2 linked regions of the Enteractinococcus fodinae genome follow. Each later gene encodes a partner of the first gene's protein in a complex. Links are inferred from orthologs where the notes say so. Each region holds a gene or a part of one and is shown on either strand. Other genes may lie near its edges.

Evidence for each region. The genes of interacting proteins can lie anywhere in the genome.
Region 2: the proteins of dnaG (region 1) and dnaB are in contact, whole or in part, in a crystal structure (PDB 2R6A), measured with the Geobacillus stearothermophilus proteins. The link is inferred for Enteractinococcus fodinae from one-to-one orthologs. Residues at the interface, in WP_049624496.1 of Geobacillus stearothermophilus: Lys456, Leu457, Leu458, Pro459, Ala460, Asn463, Ala464, Leu467, Leu535, Leu536, Ile537, Ala538, Gln544, Glu545, Asp548, Tyr549, His552; in WP_033016901.1 of Geobacillus stearothermophilus: Ser13, Glu15, Ala16, Gln18, Glu91, Leu92, Asp94, Ala95, Val96, Pro97, Thr98, Ala99, Ala100, Asn101, Tyr104, Tyr105, Ile108.

Annotation. Positions count from the first base shown.
Region 1 is NZ_JAVDYJ010000001.1:1,833,708-1,839,259, reverse strand. Bases 2,057-4,997 are described here. They hold dnaG (DNA primase), read left to right. Parts: upstream 2,057-2,567; coding sequence 2,568-4,427; downstream 4,428-4,997. Other genes in these bases: J2S62_RS08545 (hypothetical protein), read right to left, coding at 4,522-4,833; J2S62_RS08555 (hypothetical protein), read right to left, coding at 2,057-2,319. Also shown: J2S62_RS08565 (NAD-dependent deacylase), read right to left, coding at 1-728; J2S62_RS08560 (SIR2 family NAD-dependent protein deacylase), read right to left, coding at 725-1,525; more of J2S62_RS08555, read right to left, coding at 1,675-2,056; J2S62_RS08535 (DUF503 domain-containing protein), read left to right, coding at 5,487-5,552. UniProt on the Escherichia coli protein: RNA polymerase that catalyzes the synthesis of short RNA molecules used as primers for DNA polymerase during DNA replication.
Region 2 is NZ_JAVDYJ010000001.1:56,604-61,521, forward strand. Bases 1,484-4,329 are described here. They hold dnaB (replicative DNA helicase), read left to right. Parts: upstream 1,484-2,142; coding sequence 2,143-3,516; downstream 3,517-4,329. Other genes in these bases: J2S62_RS00270 (pyridoxal phosphate-dependent aminotransferase), read left to right, coding at 3,556-4,329. Outside these bases: J2S62_RS00255 (aminotransferase class I/II-fold pyridoxal phosphate-dependent enzyme), read right to left, coding at 1-422; J2S62_RS00260 (YggS family pyridoxal phosphate-dependent enzyme), read left to right, coding at 496-1,236; more of J2S62_RS00270, read left to right, coding at 4,330-4,755; J2S62_RS00275 (CsbD family protein), read left to right, coding at 4,806-4,918. UniProt on the Escherichia coli protein: The main replicative DNA helicase, it participates in initiation and elongation during chromosome replication. Travels ahead of the DNA replisome, separating dsDNA into templates for DNA synthesis.

The DNA.
Region 1 (5,552 bases):
TCTGCCATCTTGGACAGTTCCGTGGCAGCAGGGTTGATCTCAATGATCTTAGCGCCGGCATCGCGACCTAGTAATGGTAACGACGCCGCTGGCTGTACCAGCCCCGAGGACCCCACCACGACCACCAAGTCAGCTTCCTGCAACGCTGCGACAGCTGCACCAAAGGCGTCCTCTGGAAGCATCTCCCCAAACCAGACCACCCCGGGACGTAAAACGCCCAGTTCACAGTGGCTACAGGCCACCGTGGGCACAATATCGTGGTTGCCGAAGTCTTGGTCAGCTCGCACACCAGTCGAAGCCGGATCGAAAGTCGCCGGGGTTCCGCAGTCCAGACAACGATATGCATGTAACGATCCGTGTAAGTGCAAGACTTCTTGTGCTCCACCGCGTTCATGGAGGTCATCGACATTTTGTGTTGCTACCGTCAAAGCCCCGTCTTGGGTGGCCAAGTGCCGCTGCCAAGCGCCAATCTTTCGGTGACCATCGTTGGGGTTGACGCTACGCACGAGCATCGCCCGCCACACGTACCACGACCACACTGTCGAGGGGTTGGCGCGGAATGCCGCTTCGGTTGCCAATTCTTCGGGTGCAAAACGCTCCCACAGGCCTGTCTGGGCATCACGAAACGTCGGCACGCCAGACTCCGCAGACATCCCCGCGCCGGAGAGCACCACCACCGAGCGAGCATCCTGAACCAGGAACGTTGCGCGTTGCATGTCAGATGTCATGAGTAAAGCTCCGGAAGAATGTCGCGAGCTGTGCCCTTCAGATACACGTCTGCTTCCTCGGACAGGGGCGTCATATTGGGATTGACCTCGATGACCTTGGCTCCGGCTGCTGAGGCGGCAATGGGCAGTGAAGCTGCCGGCTGGACAATATTTGATGTCCCCACCACGAGCGCCACGTCTGCCGAACGAACTGCATCCAAGGCCTCATCCATAGCGCCTTGTGGCAGCATCTCTCCGAACATCACAATATTGGGGCGAAGAAATCCGTGGTCACACCGCGTACACGCTGGAGGTTCGTCCAGTGTTAATTGGTCCAGGTCAGGCCGCGCCTGTAACTGCTCTTCGGTTGCCCTCTCTAGTGCGTAGTCCGCTGGAGCATCGCATTCGAAGCACCGAAAAGTGAACGTTGTGCCGTGTAAATGAGCCAGCACTTCCGCATCGGCACGTTCGTGCAAATCATCAATATTCTGCGTGATAATATCCAGGGCTCCGCCGCGGGCGTGCAACTGTTTTTGCCATGTGCCAAGGGCAATATGTCCTTCATGAGGGGCCACTGCCCGCATGACCCGGGCCTGATGTAGCATCCAGGACCAAACCAAATCGGGTTGGTTTGCCATCGCTTCTGGTGTAGCGAGTTGCTCGGGGCTGTATTTTTCCCACAGTCCTGTTTGGGCGTCACGAAAGGTGGGGACCCCCGATTCAGCAGACATGCCGGCCCCTGTCAGGACCGCTACTCGTTGAGCACCCTCAATAATCTCTTGAGCTTCGCGCATCGCGCCGTCTGACACTGTCCTCATACCCACCACTGTAGGTCAGCACCGAAAGTGAACACCAGCTTCGGCAGGGAGCCCGGGTAGGGCCAAGAAAACCAGCGGCGCCTGCTGTAGCCGGGTTACGGAACAGCAGGCGCCGGAATAGTCAGCCAGAGATGACTTCAGACTGGTTGTTATCGTGCAGGAAGTTCGAAGTCGATGTCCGAGCCCTCGGCGGATTCAAGCTCGACCTCCCAGCGTAGTTCGTCGCCGTCCTCGTCGAGTTCGATCTGTTCAAACGTGGCTTCTGGGTGAGCATCGAACGATTCATTCAATGCTGCGGTCACCGTAACAGTAGCCTGCTCGGCCTTGGCAATCTTGTCGTCATCGGTGTCACTGTCGTCTTCAGTAATCTCGCCGCCGGCGGTGACGTCGAGTTCCTGAAGTTCGCTCTCGACCACGATCTCGACTTCATACTGCGCGGTGTCGTCATCATCACGGTCAATACTGACGATGAAACCATCGGCGTATTCTGCTTCTACAGCCGTTACGACATCAAACACCGGATCTCCACCCAGTGGCTCTACATCCTCGGCCTCCGCAGTAGTGTCGCCAGGAGTAGTCTCCTCGGCTGTGGCGGCATCGTCGGTGGCATCTTGCTGCTCACCGTCAGTGGCGCCCTGTTCCGTCTCATTAGGGTCGACTGTTTCGACTTCCTGATCTGGCGGTTGCTGTTCGCCAGCGTCATCGGTAGTACAGGCAGTCATCAAGCCCAGAGCGGCCGCTCCAGCGATCCCGATGAATAGTCTCGATTGGCGAGCGTTGGTATTCGTCAGCATAAAACTCCTAACCTTCGGTGGAATTTTCATTTCATGTTATTTATCGAAGATGGGCCTGAAAAGGTCCAACTAATTCCCAGTGTAACCACGAGTACTTTCAGGTTCGAGACATCACTGCCCACTGATTTGTGCCTACCCGATCATGACGGCTTCAAATACGCCGGCACGTCCGGGACCATTGCTGGTCTTATCCACAGAGATCACGCCGCTGTTGGGTTGTCCAGACCTCCTCGACATAGACTATGGACATGGCAGGACGCATCACTCGGGAATCCATCGATAAGGTACTAGAAGCAACAGACTTGAAAACAGTTGTTGAAGAACACGTCTCACTTCGCACTGCCGGTATCGGCTCGTATAAGGGGCTGTGCCCTTTTCATGATGAACGCTCCCCATCTTTTCATGTCACGCCGTCCAAGGGCTTCTACCACTGCTTCGGTTGCCAAGAATCCGGCGACGCAATCAAGTTCATCATGGAAACCGAACACACCTCGTTTTCCGAAACTGTCGAGCTGCTGGCGGCACGAACCAATATCAGTCTGGAGTACGAGGAAGGTGGCGCTCCTGAACAGCAGACAGTGGCACCCCGACAACGCTTGTTACAAGCGCACCAAATCGCCGACGAATTTTATCAGCAGGCGCTGACCTCTCCGGCGGCCTCCCACGCCCGGGCCTTCCTCCACGAGAAAGGCTTCACGCAACAAGACGCCGAGTTATTCGGGGTGGGATATGCCCCAGACGGGTGGAACGAGCTGCTGTCACATTTACAACAGCGTGGGTTTACCCTAGAGGAGCTCACGGAGACCGGGCTGTTTTCCGAAGGCCGCCGGGGACTCTATGACCGCTTCCGGAACCGGTTGATGTGGCCGATCAAAGACATGACCGACAATACAATCGGCTACGGCGCTCGCCAGCTTGATGAAAACGACAAAGGTCCGAAGTACCTCAACACGCCTGAAACTCCGCTGTATAAGAAATCTCAAGTGCTCTACGGCCTCAACATGGCCAAAAAACACATCGCGCGGGAACGCCAGCTGGTGGTCGTCGAAGGATACACCGATGTCATGGCAGCACATCTTGCCGGCATTCAGACAGCCGTGGCAACTTGCGGGACGGCATTCGGTGAAGGCCACGTCAGGATCGCACGGCGGCTCATCACCGATGACGGCTCTGGCGGGGAAATCATTTTCACGTTCGACGGCGACGAAGCGGGGCAGAAGGCTGCGATGCGTGCCTTCGAATTTGATAACCAAATCGTGGCACAGACTTTTGTCGCGGTAGCTCCTGCGGGACAAGACCCCAACGATTTGCGTCAACACTATGGTGACGAAGCCGTCCGGGAACTCATCAAAGGCCGAACTCCACTTTTTGAGTTCGCTATTCGAACACGGCTCAAAGAATACAATCTTGATTCCGTGGAAGGACGAACAGGTGCGCTGCATTATGCAGCCCCGATCGTCAAAGAAATTCGAGACCCAATCATGCGCGATGGGTACATTCGCGAATTGGCCGGTTGGCTGGGCATGGACGTGGATGTTGTCCATCAAGCAGTTCAACGCGCCACAAAAGCGACCAGCGCTCGGAAACCCGCGGAACCATCTGAGCCGCAGCAGAGTGCAGCCGGGTCTCAGCTGTTCCGGCCGGACTTGCGTGACCCAGTTGCCAGGATGGAAAAAGAGGCGTTGGAAGTTATTTTGCAACGTCCTGAAACGTTGTCCCAGGAACAATGGAAAGCTCTGTACAGCTCTTCATTTAAAGTACCGGTCTATAACGCGATCCAGACGGCGGTATTGGCTGCGGCACGGAACGCTCAAGATACAACCAATTGGGTCCAACACGTCACTGCTGAAGCGCCTGAAGCCCTCTACTCATTCGTCACGGAGCTTGCGGTAGCACCCCTGCCGGCATCATCCGAAGAAGAGGTGATTCGGTATTCGCGTGACATCATGAATCGTCTACTCGAAATGCAGATTACCGAGCAAAAAGCAGAGCTAATCGGTAGGCTTCAGCGGTGGAATTCGCAAGAGGACCCCGAAGGATTCCAGGCCATCCAACAGCGCCTAGTCGAACTCGAAAACCAACGGCGTTTCCTGCGCCCAATTGACTAGTAATCATCGGGGCAGAAAACGCCGTGGTGAAAGCCAAAATTGAATTTCGGCAGGACCTCAAGGGTGTGAAGTTATAGGGGTTGTGGAGTCGCGGTTAAAGAGCCCAAGAGACTGAGTTACCAACCAGCCCAACTGTTGAAGTGGCGTTGCTCTCGCCAGCGCCTTCTACATCAGTGCCGTCATCAGCGGGATCCTCTTGCATTGGATCCTCGGCTGGGTCTTGGTTCGGATCTTCTGCTGGATCCTCCATATTGGGATCCTGAGCGGGTTCCTCTTGCATGCCTGGCTCAGCAGGCTCCTCTTCTGGGGTGGTGTCCTCCGCACAAGCGGTAAACAGCGCAAGTGCAGCGACTCCTGCGAAACCGGCGTACAGCTTGGAACGTTTAGAATTGGTTATCTTAAACACAGGGTTTATCTCCTTCGTTCTGTCAGTTCTTCCGTTGTATGTGGTTTTCAGCGATGGTCCTCGAGAGGTCCAATCTGCCCAAAAGTCTATCGGGTCACACTCATTTTTTGCACCCTCCTGCAATGTGGAGGCCTGCTGGAAACGGCAGGATTCCCCCGATTCGACATCTGGAAAAGGAGTCTGCTATAGTATTCATTTGTTGCCTTCCCCCATAGCTCAACGGCAGAGCACTCGACTGTTAATCGAGGGGTTACTGGTTCGAATCCAGTTGGGGGAGCGAACAGGCCCCGTCCAGTAGGACGGGGCCTTCTGTTTTTCCAGATCCCCTCGGCACGCATGGATCGTTGCGATGGCAGGCAAGGCCGGCGTCGGGGGCTTCAGCGTTTTTCCGCTTTATCTCCTCACCTAAGACGAGATTCCCTCATGGACCACCCAGGCTCAACGGGGGTCTTAGCTGATCCCAGAGAGGGTCGGGGAGGAAAAATTAGGGGCTTCATGACCTTGGTCAACCATTCAGTGCCTGTTCAGAAAGTTCACACAAAACTCTATGGCGCGTAGGCGCGTTTCACACCTCTTTTGGTGTGTATGGTCAGTGCAAAGTCTCAGTCGAAGGACAATTGCTTGGGTGCCCTGGCGTAAGGAAGGCTGGAGACATGTGGATTGGCTGGAATGAATTCGATATTTTGCTCGGCGACGTACACTCCCTGAAATCCAAGCGT
Region 2 (4,918 bases), 1.8 Mb from region 1 along the record:
CACTTGGCTAAGTCAGGGTCAATGACCGGTTGGCCATACAGTACAGGTTCATCTGCGGTGAGTTGGGCTAGCGCTGTGGTCGCATCTGGCAGAAGATCAGGATCAGGGTTGCCCGAAGCAATATCAACCAGACCCGGCGCGTGCGTGAAGCCTTCTTGGGGGAGTGGTTGGAGGTCCACGATTCTCGTACCGGCTCGTCCCCGGGTGACAGCTACCCCAGCCTGTACCAGCAGGCCATATGCGGCGACGACAGTATTCCGATTAACTGAAAGCTGCTCGGCCAACGCCCGGACTGGTGGCAAGCTCGCGCCGGGCTCCAACTGCCCGGTGTCGACCAGGTCGCGTACCGCTTCGGCGATCTCAGCGGCGGTACGTGCGGTGATCGACGCGATCGGGTCAGACGCGGGAGATGACTCGGGCACTAAAGCTCCTCCACAAGCCGTCTAAGACGGGCTTTTTAGGGTCGAATATCTGCCTCTATGTTACATTTTTGACATGTCCACGCCTGAGAATCAGCCAGATGTCGCCGTTACCGAAGAGCAATTCCGAGAAGCTCTTGCTGAAGTCCAACACAATATTGCGGCCGCTGCCGCCCGCGTCGATCGGGACCCGGCCGAAATCCGGCTCTTACCGGTATCCAAGACCGTGCCTGAAGCACGACTCCGGGCTGCTTATGCCGCAGGTGTGACCCAGTTTGGCGAGAATAAGGTACAAGAAGCTGAGGCGAAGGCACAGGCTATGGCCGATCTCGATGCGCACTGGGCGATTATTGGTCCATTACAGTCCAATAAGACTCGTGAAGTCGCCGAGTTTGCCCATGAGTTTCAGGCACTTGATCGGCTTCGGATCGCTAGACGCCTCGACACGCACTTGAAGGAACTTGGCCGGACCCTAGAAGTGTATGTACAGGTCAACGTTTCGGGTGAAGAGGCGAAGTCTGGTCTGCACCCCAACGAAGTTGAAGACTTCCTCGAAGAACTTCGGGAATTTGATGCCCTGCATCTCAAGGGGTTGATGACGATGGCCGTACATACTGATGATGAGCAGCTCATCCGCCAGAATTTTGCGATTTTACGTGAGTTGCGGGATGAGTTACGCAAGCGCCGACCGGAGTTGATCGGTGAGGGCGGGTTGTCGATGGGAATGACTAATGACTATCAGCTCGCGATCGAAGAGGGCGCCACGGTAGTGCGCGTAGGAACCGCGATCTTCGGTGCGAGGGATTACTCGAAATAGTGTTATCCACAGCACTGTCCACAAGTGTGAATAAATTACAGAGCTGTAAGTCTCGCAGTCAACCCATTTTTGTAGGTGTTTTGTCGCCAGGTACCGATCTGTGCCTTGCCACCGGTCGACGCTGGTGCGCTAGGCGGCCCACACTAAGCTCCAGCGTCATTCCAGAACCCTGCTCTGGTAGGGCCTGAGTTCGCCTCGCAAGCTTTACCTAGAACAGATGTAAGGCCGGAGAGGTTCGCCGCGACGACGTAAATAGTGTGTCAAAGGTCACGAACTCAGATCGGTGAACAATCTGCGCATGTTTTGTTGCTTGTAACTTCACATTCATCTTCCACCGAAGTGGGTTTAATCTCGCCAAAAGTTCCTTTCAAGCACCTGATCGCTCTTTTCGGGATCCCACTTGAAATTTCTCGAACTTTTAGTGACTCGTTCGCGTCCTTCGCGACATACCGGAGAATACGCCGAACTCTCGCGAAATGACATGAATGTAGTTTACCCACAGCTTGTGTACAACCTGTGGATAATGCCTGTTGAAAGTGTGGACAGCGTGAAATTTCAATGAATTTCAGGATGTCAAATCGCAAAAAATAGGGGTATTAATTTCTTAATTCACAGCCTGTGGGCATTGAATCTCCATGTCAGACAGGGGTGTGTGGATAGTGCGCATAAGTATTCCACCTCTATTCCACAGCTTGTGCACAACCTGTGCAAAGTAATCCACAAGTTATCCACAAAAGGGTGGTTATCCACAGTTGATCGTGTGCCTTTCGCGGAGTATCGTCATCGGGTACTAGCTCGTAGCGGCCGGTATTGGCATATAGAAATATGCGTGCATCGGCCGTCCTACGAGCTCAAGTTTTGAGGCATTCTGCTGCCGGGGTAGGGGAGGGCACTTTTAAGAGAACAATGGCAAACTTTAACGCAATGGAAACTGCCAACGGAGTGTCAGCGAACCCTAGAACTCCACCTCAAGACCTTGACGCGGAGCGCTCTGTTCTGGGCGCGATGATGCTCTCTACTGACGCGATCGCCGAAGTCTCGGAAATCTTGCGTCCCAATGACTTTTATTCCCCAGGTCATGAGCTGGTCTATACAGCTATTACCGACCTCTTTGCAGCCGGTGAGCCCGCCGATGCGATCACCGTGACCTCTATGTTGGATCGCCGTAAGGAACTGTCGCGTGTCGGCGGTGCCGCGGAAATCCACACGCTGGTTCAGGCTGTCCCGACAGCAGCCAACGCCTCGTTCTACGCCGAAATCGTCGCCGAGAAGGCGATTCTGCGCCGTATCGTCAACGTCGGTGCCAAGATCTCTCAGATGGGCTACAGCGCCGACGGAGAAGTCGAAGAGATCGTCAACGAGGCGCAAGCCGAGATATACAAGGTCGGGGAAAACCGCACCGGTGATGATTACGTCGCACTGGGTGACATCCTGGCCGAAACCATCGATGAGATCGAAGCGGCATCCACCACCGGGGATGGCTTGTCCGGGGTGCCCACCAACTTTGACGAGTTCGATGAGCTGACCCAGGGACTCCACGGCGGACAAATGGTCGTCATCGCCGCCCGTCCGGCAGTTGGGAAGTCGACGCTGGGCTTGGACTTTGCTCGTGCGGCCGCCATTGGTCACGGGATGACCACTGCGTTTTTCTCCTTGGAAATGTCGAAAACCGAAATCGCCATGCGGCTGCTGTCGGCCGAGGCAACCATCTCACTGCAAGACTTGCGTAAAGGCACCCTGGATGAGGGCCAATGGCGCAAGATGGCACTGACCTTGCAGAAGCTCAACGAAGCACCGTTTTTCATCGACGACTCACCGAACATGTCGATGATGGAAATTCGCGCGAAGTGTCGCCGGTTGAAACAGCAGCACAACCTCAAGATGGTCGTGCTGGACTATCTGCAGCTGATGAGCTCGGGCAAGCGCGTGGAATCCCGCCAGCAAGAGGTGGCCGAATTCTCGCGTGCGCTGAAACTGTTGGCCAAAGAACTTGAGGTTCCGGTTATTGCGTTGTCACAGCTGAACCGTGGCTCTGAACAACGTACTGATAAGCGCCCGCAGGTCTCGGATCTGCGTGAGTCCGGTTCGATTGAACAGGATGCGGACATGGTCATCTTGTTGCACCGTGAGGACATGTACGACAAGGAATCTCCGCGTGCTGGTGAAGCTGACCTGATTGTCGCCAAGCACCGTAACGGTCCGACAAAAACCATCGAACTCGCGTTCCAGGGCCACTACTCACGGTTCGCCAACATGGCGCCATCGGATGGTGGGTTCTAGCCATTCACCGCACCGGGTGCCATTTGGCATACTGGTGACATGGCAACATCCAAGTTTTCCCCCAGTCGTCGCTCCGCAGTTCCCAGATTCCAAGTCATGGACATCGTCGGCGATGTCGAGGCTATGAAAGCCCAAGACTACGACGTCATTTCGCTGGGTGCCGGTGAACCCAGCGGGGGAGCGCCCGCAGCGGTGAACCGTGAGGCAGCCCGCCTGCATAACGCCGATGTGCCGATCTTCAACTACACCCCATCATTGGGCACTCGGAAACTGCGCGAAGCGATCGCAGGACACTACCGCCGGTGGTACGACCTCGAGATCGGGTACGAATCGGTTGCCGTCACCACGGGCTCCTCGGGCGCATTCGTGGCAAGTTTTCTGGCTGCTTTTGACGTCGGGGACCGAGTCGGACTGGCCCGACCCGGGTATCCTGCCTACCGCAATATTTTGCGCGCGCTCGATGTCGATGTCGTTGATTTACCCGCCGGGGTGGAATCCAACTTCCGCTTCGACGTCAATCGCCTGGCGGAGTGTCACGCACAACAACCCTTGGACGGGCTGATCCTGGCCTCCCCGAATAACCCGACCGGCACGATGGTGCCGCGCGAAGATATGCGCCAACTCGCGATCTGGTGCGCCGAAAATGGGGTGCGACTGATTTCAGATGAGATCTACCACGGCATCACCTTTGGAGAAGACCGCGGGACCTCGGCTTGGGAGTATGACCGCAACGCAATCGTCATCTCCTCATTTTCCAAATACTGGGGCATGCCCGGCTGGCGTCTCGGGTGGATGCTCATGCCCGAAGACTTAGCTCCGGCGGTCTCTGGGCTGGCCGGATCCATCTCACTGTGCCCGCCGGCCGCCGGTCAATATGCCGCCATCGCAGCCTTCACCGATGACGCCTACGCCGAAGCGGATGCCGAGGTCGCCGAGTTCGCCCGGACCCGGCAGCTGGTGTTGGATAACGTCGAACGCCTTGAGTGGCGCAATGCCGCCCCCGCAGACGGGGCGTTCTACTACTATGCACAACCGTCGAAAAAGATTTTGAACCACTACGGGAATACGGTGGCGTACGCCGCGGACATGTTGCAGCGTGCTCACGTTGCCGTCATTCCAGGGGTCGATTTCGACGGTGTCGAGGGGGATCAGTTCATCCGCATTTCCTTTGCCGCCGGGTACGAAGCTGTGGCCCGTGCCATTGAGCGCATCGTCGAATTCAACGCGACCATCGACTAACTCGGCGCGACGAGCTTGCTGACAATTGGCTGAAAGTTCACTCAAATCGGATGACATTCTCAGGAATTCCCGTTAGCGTCGTTAACGAACCTGTCCCCGAAGAACCCGAGGTGAACACTATGGGATTCGACGAAAAAGCAGATGCCATGAAAGATAAAGTGTC